One region of the Microbacterium sp. WCS2018Hpa-23 genome, then DNA from elsewhere that is predicted to be linked to it. Evidence: riboswitches for the same ligand, from Rfam matches in the RefSeq annotation. Region 1 holds a riboswitch; the other holds the start of a gene.
What was found. Region 1 has a riboswitch for thiamine pyrophosphate ahead of RQG77_RS15650 (ECF transporter S component). Riboswitches for the same ligand answer to the same signal wherever they lie in the genome.
Positions count from the first base shown of each region.

Region 2: it holds a riboswitch for thiamine pyrophosphate, as region 1 does, so the genes downstream of both, thiM (hydroxyethylthiazole kinase) here and RQG77_RS15650 (ECF transporter S component) in region 1, are expected to answer to the same signal.

Region 1 is NZ_JAVTIZ010000009.1:121,165-126,709, reverse strand. Features, by position in the region: gene RQG77_RS15660 (ABC transporter ATP-binding protein) at 1-619, shown strand, start outside; gene RQG77_RS15655 (D-alanyl-D-alanine carboxypeptidase) at 794-2,341, opposite strand; TPP riboswitch at 2,424-2,533, shown strand; gene RQG77_RS15650 (ECF transporter S component) at 2,527-3,186, shown strand; gene RQG77_RS15645 (ATP-binding cassette domain-containing protein) at 3,183-4,643, shown strand; gene RQG77_RS15640 (energy-coupling factor transporter transmembrane component T) at 4,640-5,437, shown strand.
Region 2 is NZ_JAVTIZ010000011.1:12,851-18,395, reverse strand. Features, by position in the region: gene pheT (phenylalanine--tRNA ligase subunit beta) at 1-252, shown strand, start outside; gene RQG77_RS16965 (DUF402 domain-containing protein) at 389-1,105, shown strand; gene RQG77_RS16960 (NAD-dependent epimerase/dehydratase family protein) at 1,170-2,135, shown strand; TPP riboswitch at 2,159-2,252, shown strand; gene thiM (hydroxyethylthiazole kinase) at 2,243-3,091, shown strand; gene RQG77_RS16950 (bifunctional hydroxymethylpyrimidine kinase/phosphomethylpyrimidine kinase) at 3,088-5,238, shown strand; gene argC (N-acetyl-gamma-glutamyl-phosphate reductase) at 5,483-5,545, shown strand, end outside.

The sequences.
Region 1 (5,545 bases):
GTACGGCCGCTCGACCGCGACCGACGACGAGGTTCTCGAGGCTGCGAAGGCGACGTACGTCGACCGCTTCGTGCACGCCCTGCCCGAGGGGTACGACACGGTGCTCGACGAGGACGCGTCGAACGTCTCGGCGGGTGAGCGTCAGCTGATCACGATCGCGCGGGCGTTCGTCGCCCAGCCGTCGATCCTCATTCTCGACGAGGCGACATCGGCGGTCGACACGCGCACCGAGCTGCTGCTGCAGCACGCGATGGCCGCTCTGCGGCAGGGACGCACGTCGTTCGTGATCGCCCACCGCCTGTCGACCATCCGAGACGCCGACCTCATCCTCGTGATGGAGCATGGCGACATCGTCGAGAAGGGCACGCACGACGAGCTGATCGCCGCGCAGGGCGCCTACTGGCGTCTGTATCAGTCGCAGTTCGAACAGGCGGCGACCGACATCGACGCCGAGGACGCTCTCACGGGATCGACCCCGGTGGTCGTCAGCGGCGACGCCGAAGATGTAGCGGCGGCCGCGCAGGTCGGTGCCTCGGTGGGGGCGCAGACCCCTGCGGCCGAGACCGCTGCAGCCCAGGCGATCGTCGAGCGACCGGACTCCGGTGGTCAGAACGGCTGACGCGAACGCAGCGTGAACCGACCGACGCCCCGCCCCGTTGATTCGAGGCGGGGCGTCTGCGTGCGGGCTTCCCAGTGCACGGGGACGGCGGGAGTGATGGGCTTCCGAGCCCTGCGGGCTCCGGGTGATGCGCGCTTCCGGGACTGAGCCGGCTCAGCGCTGCGCTTCCCCGGCTCAGCGCTGCGCTTCAGTGAGTCCGAACAGTTCGAGCGGATGAGTCAGCCGCCACCACGGGCTCGGTGCGTCCACGTCGTCTGCCAGCGATACCGACGTCGTCACGGTGTTCAGCGGTCCGACGCTCGTGATCGTGCCGATCTCGTCGCCGTCTTCGCGGTTCTCCCCGAGGTTGAAGGTCGATGTCGCCTGTGCGGTCGCCCCGTTCCACATCACGAGGTTCGCGTCGGCGTCAGCGACGACATCTGTGGTCGTTCCCCACAGGGTCGTGACGGTCCCGACCACCGTGCCCTTCGCGACGGCCGGTGCCTGCGACTGCAGCGCGGTCTCGACCTGCGAGAACAGCGACCGGGTCTGCGCCAGGCGCTGTTCGTCATCGGCCTGCCCGAGCACGGCGGCGTAGAGGTGCACCGTGATGTCGTCGACGGTGATGTCCTTCGCGGTCAGCAGGTTCCAGCTGTCGCCGAGCGTGCCGGTCTTCACGCCGACGACGCCGGCATCCGCCAGCATCCCGTTCGTGTTCGTGACGGTTCCCGCGCCGGGCAGATCGATCGAGGGAGTGCCCACGATGCCCGCGAACACCGGATTCTGCATCGCCATCTCGGCGAGCGCGATGAGGGATTCGGGCGTGGCCGTGTTGCGGGCGTCGAACCCTGACGGGGTCGCGATCGTGATGCCGTCGAGACCGCGGTCGCGCAGCCAGACCGTGGCGGCGGAGGAGAACGCCGACTCCGACCCCCAGATCTCCCTGGCGAGGCGGTCGATGTAGTTGTTCGCAGAACCCAGCAGGGTCCCCTGCAGCAGCTGCAGTTCGGTGAGCGTGCCGCCGACGGGCACGTCGAGCGCCGACTGGTCCGAGCGCCGATAGTCCCAGTACGCGAGATTGTCGGCCCGGGTGAAGGCGAACTCCGGGCCCTGCTCGCCCACGGCGAGTGGCATCCGTTCGAGCACCATCAGGCTCGAGACGACCTTCGTGACACTCGCGATCGCTGCGGCATCGAGAGACGAGGAGGTGGTGGAGAGCCCGCCGACGCCGACGGCGCCGCTTCCCTGCGTGGGCCACGAGATCGCTGCCGCGTCCGCAGCGGTAGGTGTGATCTCGACCGCCTGCACGGTCGGCGCCACCTCGTGCAGAGGCCAGAGCATGGTGGTCCCCGCGTACGAGGCGACCAGTCCGACGAGAACGCCGAGCGGCACCAGAGCTCCCGGCCGCGCGATCGCCGGCCGCAGCCGAGCATCCTTCAGCAGCGCGGCGCCTGACGCGGTGCCCGCGGTGTCGTCCAGCGAGCCGCCGGTCGTCTCCTCGGCGACCCTGACCGGATCGACCCAGGTCAGCGGTGTGCCTCCGCTCGCGGCCCCCGCCCACTGCGCCTCGGGCTCGTCGTCGAACACCGTGAGCGCGTCAGCCTCGACGACGGTCGCGGGCGTCGCGGGGATGGCGCTCGTCGCATCGTCCCCGGGCGCGTCGACCCCGGGCGCGTCGACCCCGGGCGCGTCGCCAGCAGGCGCGTCGGAGGCGGTGGCCTCGGCGGATTCAGGAGCGGTCACCTCCTCACGGTACCGAACTCGCACGCAGATCCGCGGCGCTGCAACAGGAGCAGACGCGAGTGTCGGCACTGGGTAAGATCATGAGAACAACCACGGGAGTCCGGCGAGCCGGGCTGAGAGGGAGCGAATCGCGCTTCGACCGTCGAACCTGATCTGGGTAATGCCAGCGCAGGGAGGAGTCACTGATGAGTACATCCACGTCCGGATCCAGCACGGAATCGGCATCTGCCACTGCATCCCCCTCGAAGGGCCTCGGTCGCCCGGAGCTGTGGCGCTGGAGGGTCGTCGACATCGTCGTGGCCAGCGTCATCGCCGTCGCGTGCGCCCTGGTCTTCCTGCTCTGGAACGTCGGGTACGAGGTGCCGAGCACCATCCTCACCCCGCTGCTTCCCGGCGTGCAGGGTCTGCTCGCGGGTCCATGGCTGATCGCCGGAGTGCTCGGCGGTCTCATCATCCGCAAGCCCGGCGCCGCGCTCTACACCGAGCTGGTCGCCGCCATCATCTCGGCGCTCGTCGGCAACGCCTGGGGACCGCTCACGATCGTCTCGGGCCTCGTGCAGGGCCTCGGTGCCGAGCTGATCTTCCTCGTCTTCCTCTACGGCGTCTGGCGCCTTCCCGTCGTCATGCTCGCGGGAGCGGGCGCAGGCCTCGCGTGCGGCATCAACGACCGCATCCTCTGGTACGCCGGGGCTGACACGCTGTTCACCACCGTCTACATCGTCTCGACGACCATCTCGGGTGCGATCATCGCGGGGCTCGGCGCCTGGCTGATCGCCCGAGGACTCGCGGCGACCGGCGCTCTCGGTCGGTTCGCCGCCGGCCGCGAGGTCACCGCACGGGTGTGACCTCGCCCACGACACCCGCCACCCTCGAAGCCCGCGGCTGGGGGTGGCGGTACGCGACGCGGCTGCGCTGGGCGGTGCGCGGCATCGACCTGCGCATCGAGCCGGGGGAGCGGGTGCTGCTGCTCGGCGCCTCGGGTTCGGGCAAATCGACCCTGCTGCAGGGCTTCGGCGGGGTGCTCGGCGGGGCCGATGAGGGCGAGACGCAGGGTGCGCTGCTCGTCGACGGGCAGAAGCCGACCGATGCGCGCGGACGCGTCGGCATGGTCCTTCAGGACCCCGACACCCAGACGATCCTCGCCAGGGTAGGCGACGACGTCGCGTTCGGCTGTGAGAACCTCGGTGTCCCTCGCGACGAGATCTGGCAGCGGGTGCGGCAGGCGCTGGATGCCGTCGATCTCGACGTCGCGCTGGATCGGTCGACGGCAGCCCTCTCGGGCGGACAGAAGCAGCGCCTCGCCCTGGCCGGGGTGCTGGCGATGCGCCCCGGCGCGATCCTGCTCGACGAGCCGACAGCCAACCTCGATCCGCAGGGCGTGCAGGATGTGCGGGATGCGGTGGCCGCAGCGCTCGACGTCAGCGGAGCGACCCTCGTCGTGATCGAGCACCGCATCGACGTCTGGCTGCCGCTGGTCACCCGCGTCATCGTGCTCGGCGCCGCCCCCGAGGGGACGGTCGTCCTCGCCGACGGCACCCCCGACGAGGTGCTCGGGGCCCGGGGCGCGGAGCTCGCGGCATCCGGCGTGTGGGTTCCGGGGCATCCGCCCGCCACCCCGCCGGCGCCGTCGCAGCGCCCGGGGGAGACCCTGCTCGAGGCTCGAGGGCTCTCGGTCTCCCGACGGCGCGGGCTGGCGGTGGCCGGTCCCTTCGACATCGACGTGCGCGCCGGCGAGGCGTTGGGCGTGACAGGCGCGAACGGCGCCGGCAAGTCGACTCTCGGGCTCACGCTGGCGGGGCTCATCCCCGCCGAGAGCGGCGTGGTCTCGGCGCTCCCCGCCCTCGCCGCGGGCGAGAGGAGCGATCCCTTCCGCTGGTCGTCACGCGCTCTCCTCACCCGCATCGCGACGGTGATGCAGACGCCCGAGCACCAGCTGCTCGCGAAGACCGTTCGGGATGAGCTGTCGGTGGGCCCGCGAGCCCTGAAGCTCCCGGAGGCCGAGATCGCCGTGCGGGTCGACGACCTGCTCGAGAGGCTGCGGCTCACGTCGCTCGCCGGCGCGAATCCTTACACGCTGTCGGGCGGCGAGAAGAGACGGCTCACCGTCGCGGCCGCCCTCGCCACGCGCCCCCGGATGCTGGTGCTCGACGAGCCCACGTTCGGACAGGATGCGACCACCTGGGCCGAGCTCGTCGGCCTGATCGCCCGGCTCCGGGACGAGGGCACGGCCATCGTCGCGATCAGTCACGACGAGGCGGTGCTGGACGCCCTGCACGCTCGCCGCATCGAGGTCGGCCGATGATCGATCCGCTCACCGCCCGCATCGAACGACCGGGACCGATCGCCCCGCGCTCGGCCCTCGCGAAGCTCGCCGCGGCTCTGCTCATCGCGCTGCCGCTCGTGCTGACGATCGACGTCGTGTCGGCATCCGTCGCGCTGCTGCTCGAGATCCCGCTCCTGCTGCTCGCAGGCCTCCGCGCGAAGGAGTTCTGGACCCGCACAGCGGTGCTGTGGATCGCCGCCCCGCTCGGCGCCGTCACGATCGCCCTGTACGGCGCGACCAGCGGCACGATCCACTTCGAATGGCTGGTCATGCGCATCAGCGACGGATCGCTGGCGCTCGCCGCGGCGACCGCCGTGCGCGTGCTCGCGATCGGTCTGCCCGCGGTGGTGCTGTTCATCACGGTGGATCCCACCGACCTCGCCGACGGTCTCGCCCAGCGGGTCAGGCTTCCGGCGCGGTTCGTCGTCGGGGCGCTCGCCGGCATGCGGATGCTGGGCCTGCTCGTCGAGGACTGGCGAGCGCTGGCTCTCGCCCGCAGGGCCCGCGGCGTCGCCGACGAGGGACGCGTACGCCGCGCACTCGGCATGGCGTTCGCTCTGTTCGTGCTCGCGATCCGTCGCGGGTCGTCGTTGGCCACGGCCATGGAGGCGCGCGGGTTCGGCGGACGCGGACCGAGGTCGTGGGCCAGGGAATCGGTGTGGGATCGACGCGACACGCTCCTCGTGGTGGCCGCCGCGGTGATCCCGATCGTGGCGATCACCGTGGCCGTGCTGTCGGGGGCCTGGAACTTCATCCTCGGCCCGACGGCCTGACGAAGGGCCTGAGGCCCCACGCTCTGACGGCGGCGCTCGACGCTGCCAGCGCATACTCAGCTTGCTCATAGCTGGAATGCCGATGTATTCGCTAGCATCGAGTGAACC
Region 2 (5,545 bases), on a different contig from region 1:
GTGCTCGGCGCCGACGTGCCGGCGGGCGCTGTCCGTGCCGCGCTGGCGGAAGGAGCCGGTGCGCTGCTCGAGGCGATCCGTCTCGTCGACGACTACCGGGGAGAGGGCCTATCGGCGGGGGAGAAGAGCCTCACGTTCGCGCTGCGGTTCCGCGCCGACGACCGCACGCTCACGGCTGCCGAGGCCACAGAGGCGAAGCTCGCCGGTGTCGCCGTCGCGTCCGAACGCTTCGGCGCCACGCTGCGCGACTGACAGCGGCCGCGCCTGAAACGACGCGCACGCGGACTTCACCCGAGTGGTGCAGTCCGCGTGCGCGTGTTCGCTCCGGATGCGATGTTCGCCGCCGAGCCGACCTGAGCTCGGTGGACCTCCGAGGTACCGTGTCGTGATGAGCATCCTTCCCCACAGCACCCCTGCGGCGGTGCCGGACGGCGTCAGGGCGATGGGCGAGGGGCCCTTCCTGCAGCCGGGCGATCAGATCGACTGGCACTACCGGAAGCCGGGCTGGCAGCCGGGTGACGCGTCGACCATCACACCCATGCGCGTGGTGCGCGACGACGAGCGCGGGCTCGTGGCGTGGCTCGCTCCAGGGACCCTCCAGGAGGGGCAGGGGACGCCCGAGGGTGAGCGGGTTCGCACTGTTCCCCTGGATCGCCGCTGGCTCGACCCCCGGACGCGGATCGTCGAGGAGTGGTGGGGCAACGGCATCCTGCGCATCGCCCCGGCGGGCGCCGCGTGGTCGGTGTGGTTGTTCTGGAGCGAGGTGAGCGGACCGGACTGGCAGTTCGCCGGATGGTACGTGAACCTCGAGAACGCGCATCTGCGCACCGACCGCGACACCTACTCGTCGGATCACATCCTCGACGTCGAGATCGAGCCGGACGGCCGCGTGCACCTCAAGGACGAGGACGAGCTCGTCGCCGCGATCGCGCAGGGGCGCCTCACGCGCGAGCAGGCCGCTCAGATCGAACGACACGCGGATGCCGCGATCGAGTCGTTCCATGCGGGCGAGTGGCCGTTCGATCCGGAGTGGCGGGACTGGCGCCCTGAGTCCTCGTGGACCGTTCCGGTGCTTGCCGGGCTGGGCGAACTGCGCAGGTCGTGAGCACGGCATCCGCCCTGAGCGGAAGACCCTTCCCCTCGTGGACGGATGCTGATGGCATGGGTGCATGACAGACGTACTGATCCTCGGCGGAACGGGCTGGCTGTCGGGCCGGATCGCCCGACGGATGCTGGTGAACGGTTCGAGCGTGATGTGCCTCGCACGGGGAGGACGCCCGTCTCCCGAGGGGGCGAGCCTCGTGCTGGCCGACCGGGATGACCCCGCGGCCTACGACGCCGTGGCGGGTCGTGACTGGGACCACGTGATCGATGTCTCATCGAATGCGGCGCACGTCGAGGCGGCGGTGACCGCGCTCGGGGAACGGGCCGCCCGCTGGACCTATGTCTCGTCGATGTCGGTCTACTCCGACGACGAGGCGGTGGGAACCGACGAGACGGCACCCGTGCATGCACCGGCGGAGCCGGGTGACGAATACGAGTACGGCGCGCAGAAGGTCGCGGCCGAGAACTCCGTGCGTGCGCTCGGTGAGCGAGCGCTGATCGTGCGCCCCGGGCTGATCGTCGGCGAGGGCGACCCGAGCGATCGTTTCGGATACTGGGCTGCGGCCTTCCTGCGCGCGGTCGACGGGCCCGTTCTGCTGCCGAACGCCGAGGGGCGCAGCGCGCAGGTGATCGACGTCGACGATCTGTCGGAGTTCGTCGCCACGACGCATGCCACCGGCGTCGTCAACGCGATCGGCGACCGGCATCCGCTCGCCGAGGTGCTCGCGACCGTGCGGCGGAGCGCCGCACACGGGAGCGACACGGTGACGGCCGATGACGAGTGGCTGATCGAGAACGGCGTCGGGTACTGGGCGGGGGAGCGCTCGCTGCCGCTCTGGCTGCCCGCCGAGATGACCGGTTTCATGACCCGCACCAACGCCCGGTACCGTGCCGCGGGCGGCACCCTGCGACCGCTCGGCGAGACCGTCTCGGCCGTCATCGCCGACGAGCAGGAGCGAGGGATCGACCGTGACAGGCGCGCGGGGCTCACCCGTGCCGACGAGCTGGAGCTGCTGCAGCGGCGAGGGTGATCTCCGGTCGTCGCTAGACTTCGAGCAGTGACACGGGGTGCCGCATCCGCGGCTGAGAACAGACCCGTCGAACCTGATCTAGTTCGTACTAGCGAAGGGATGTCGCATTGAGCGATCGTCTGCGTCCAGAATCCGAATCGACCCTGGTGGCCTCGGCCGCCGAGCTGTTGTCCGCGCTCCGTGAGTCACCACCGCTGACCCACTGCATCACCAACACCGTCGTCACCGGCTTCACGGCCAACGTGCTCCTGGCTCTCGGGGCCGCACCCGCGATGGTCGACATCGTCGACGAGGCGGGTCTCTTCGCGGGCGTCGCATCCGGAGTGCTGATCAACCTCGGGACGCCGACCCCCGAGCAGCGGGCCGCGAGTCTCGAAGCCGTCGCCGGTGCCGCAGCCGCGGGCACTCCCTGGGTGCTCGATCCGGTCGCGATCGGTTCGTTGCCCGTGCGCACGGCGCTCGCGCACAGCCTCGTCACCTCGCGCCCCGCGGCGATCCGTGGGAACGCCTCCGAGATCCTCGCACTCGCGGGGCTCACCGCCGGAGGGCGCGGAGTCGATGCCACCGACACCACGGATGCCGCCTCTGACGCCGCCCTCGCACTCGCCGCCCGTCACGGCTCGGTCGTCGCCGTCTCCGGCCCCATCGACCTGATCACCGACGGGCGGCGCGTCGTGCGGATCGCGAACGGCGACGAGCTGCTCACCAGGGTCACCGGTGGCGGGTGCGCACTGGGCGCCGTGATGGCCGCCTTCCTGGGGACCGCCCGCACTGCCGAGATCGATCCGCTTACCGCCGTCGCGTCGGCGAGCCTCGTGTACACGATCGCCGCGGAGCGCGCCGCCGCACGGGCCTCGGGTCCTGGCAGCTTCGCGGTCGAGCTCCTCGACGCGCTGGCGGCCGTTGAGCCACAGGACATCGCCGCTGCGGCACGCGTCGAGGAGCGTGCACTGTGAGCGCGGACCTCTCGCTGTACCTGGTCACCGACGCGGATCTCTGCGGGGAACGCGGTGTCGTCGAGACCGTCCGCCGTGCCGTCGACGGGGGAGTGCGGATCGTGCAGCTGCGGGATAAGACGGCGACGGATGCTGAGACCACGGCGCAGCTCGTCGAGCTCTCCCGCGTGATCGACGGACGCGCTCTCCTCGTCGTGAATGACCGCCTCGATGCGGCTCTCGCCGCGCGTGAACAGGGAGCGAGGGTCGACGGCGTGCATCTCGGGCAGGGTGACGCATCGGTGCTGCGCGCGCGAGAAGCTCTGGGCGCCGAGGCGCTCATCGGTCTCACGGCGAACAGTCGGGAGCACTTCGAGGCGGTGGGCGCTCTGCCGCCCGGCACTGTCGACTACCTGGGCGTCGGCGTCATCCGCCCCACCAGCACCAAGCCCGACCATCCGCCGGCCCTCGGCGTCGAGGGCTTCCGAGCTCTCGTCGAGACGACCGTGCTCCCGTGTGTGGCGATCGGAGGGGTGGGCCTTGGCGACACCGAGCGACTGCGAGGTGCGGGTGCGGCCGGCCTCGCCGTGGTCTCGGCGCTCTGCGCGGCTGCCGACCCGGCCGAGACCGCGGCGGCATTCGTGCGTCGTTGGCGTGCGGCCGGCACGCCGCGCGTGCTCAGCATCGCCGGGAGCGACCCGTCAGGAGGGGCGGGGATCCAGGCCGACCTCAAGTCGATCGCCGCGAACGGCGGTTACGGCATGGCCGCGCTCACCGCGCTGACCGCCCAGAACACCACGGGCGTGCGGGGAGTGCACGTGCCTCCTGCGGCCTTCTTGCGCGAGCAGCTCGACGCGATCTCCGACGACATCGTCATCGACGCGGTCAAGATCGGGATGCTCGCGAACGCCGACGTCATCCGCACGGTCGCCGACTGGCTCGATGTCGTTCGGCCGCCGATCGTCGTCCTCGATCCGGTCATGGTCGCCACCAGCGGCGACAGGCTGCTCGATCAGGATGCCGAGGCGGCGTTGCGCGACCTCCTCCGGCGTGCACACGTCGTGACGCCCAATCTCGGCGAGCTCGCCGTGCTGACAGGGCGGACGATCGGGGGATGGGGCGACGCGCTCGCCGCAGCAGAGGATCTGTCGACGGCGATCGGGGCGGCGGTGCTCGTCAAGGGCGGGCACCTCGACGGGGACGACGTCCCCGATGCGCTCGTGGACGCCGCCGGGGGAGTACGGCAGGAGTTCCCCGGCACGCGGATCCGTACCGAGAACACCCACGGCACCGGGTGCTCGCTCTCCTCTGCACTTGCCACCCGTCTGGCTCGTGGCGAGACGGCCGTCGGCGCCGTCGCCTCGACCCGGGCGTGGCTGCGCGAGTCACTGCGCGAGAGCGAGCCACTGCACGTCGGACGCGGTCACGGACCGGTCAGCCATTTCGCAGGACTGTGGGAGCGCGGCGGGCTCGAGACGAGACCGACGCCAGCGCAGATCCGGGCCGCGTGGTGGGCGCGCACAGCCGATGTGAGGGCGGGGATCGATGACCTCCCCTTCATCCGCGGGCTGGCCGACGGCACTCTCGATCGGGAGCCGTTCCTGTTCTACCTCTCGCAGGACGCGCTGTACCTCCGCGAGTACGCCCGTGTGCTCGCCGAAGCCTCACGCCTCTCTCCCACTCCGCACGAGCAGGCGTTCTGGGCGCGCTCCGCCGAGGGGGCGATCATCGGCGAGCTCGAGCTGCATGCGTCGTGGCTGACTCCGGGTGAGGGAGTGGAGGCGGCGATGTTCTCGGTCGCCCCCGCTCCGGCGACCGTCGCGTACCTCGACCATCTGCGATCCGTGGCGTTCGGCGGGGACTACGCCGAGCTCGTCGCCGCGGTGCTGCCGTGCTTCTGGCTCTACACCGACCTCGGTCAGCGCCTGCACGCGGGGGAGTTCGGCGACTATGCGCGGGATCCCCGGCATCCGTACGCCTCCTGGCTCGCAACCTACGCGGACCCGGCGTTCGAGGACGCCACGGACCAGGCGATCGCCCTGGTCTCGGCCGCAGCGGCGACCGCCGCCCCGGCCACCCGGGATCGGATGCTCCGCGCCTTCGAGGTGTCGAGCGCCCACGAGCTCGCCTTCTTCGCCGCACCGTTCGCCTCTGCCGCCTCTGCGTGACGGAGCGGATTTGCGCATGCCGCGACGAGCGCGCTATCGTCGCGGCATGCCTTCGGCCGCCACCGCAACTCTGACGCTCGCTCCGAGCGTCATCGCCGTGCGCCGACGCCGCAGCGGCCGCCGACTCTAGGCGACCCTGCGCTTCTGCCTGCTCACGCACGGCGGTCGAGTGCCGGTGTCGCCGCCCCGGTTCCCGACACTGCGCCCCGAGTTCGACACGGGGCATGACCGTTAAGGTAGAAGCATGACGTACTCCGTCGCCGTCTCCGGCGCATCCGGCTACGCGGGCGGCGAGATCCTGCGCCTC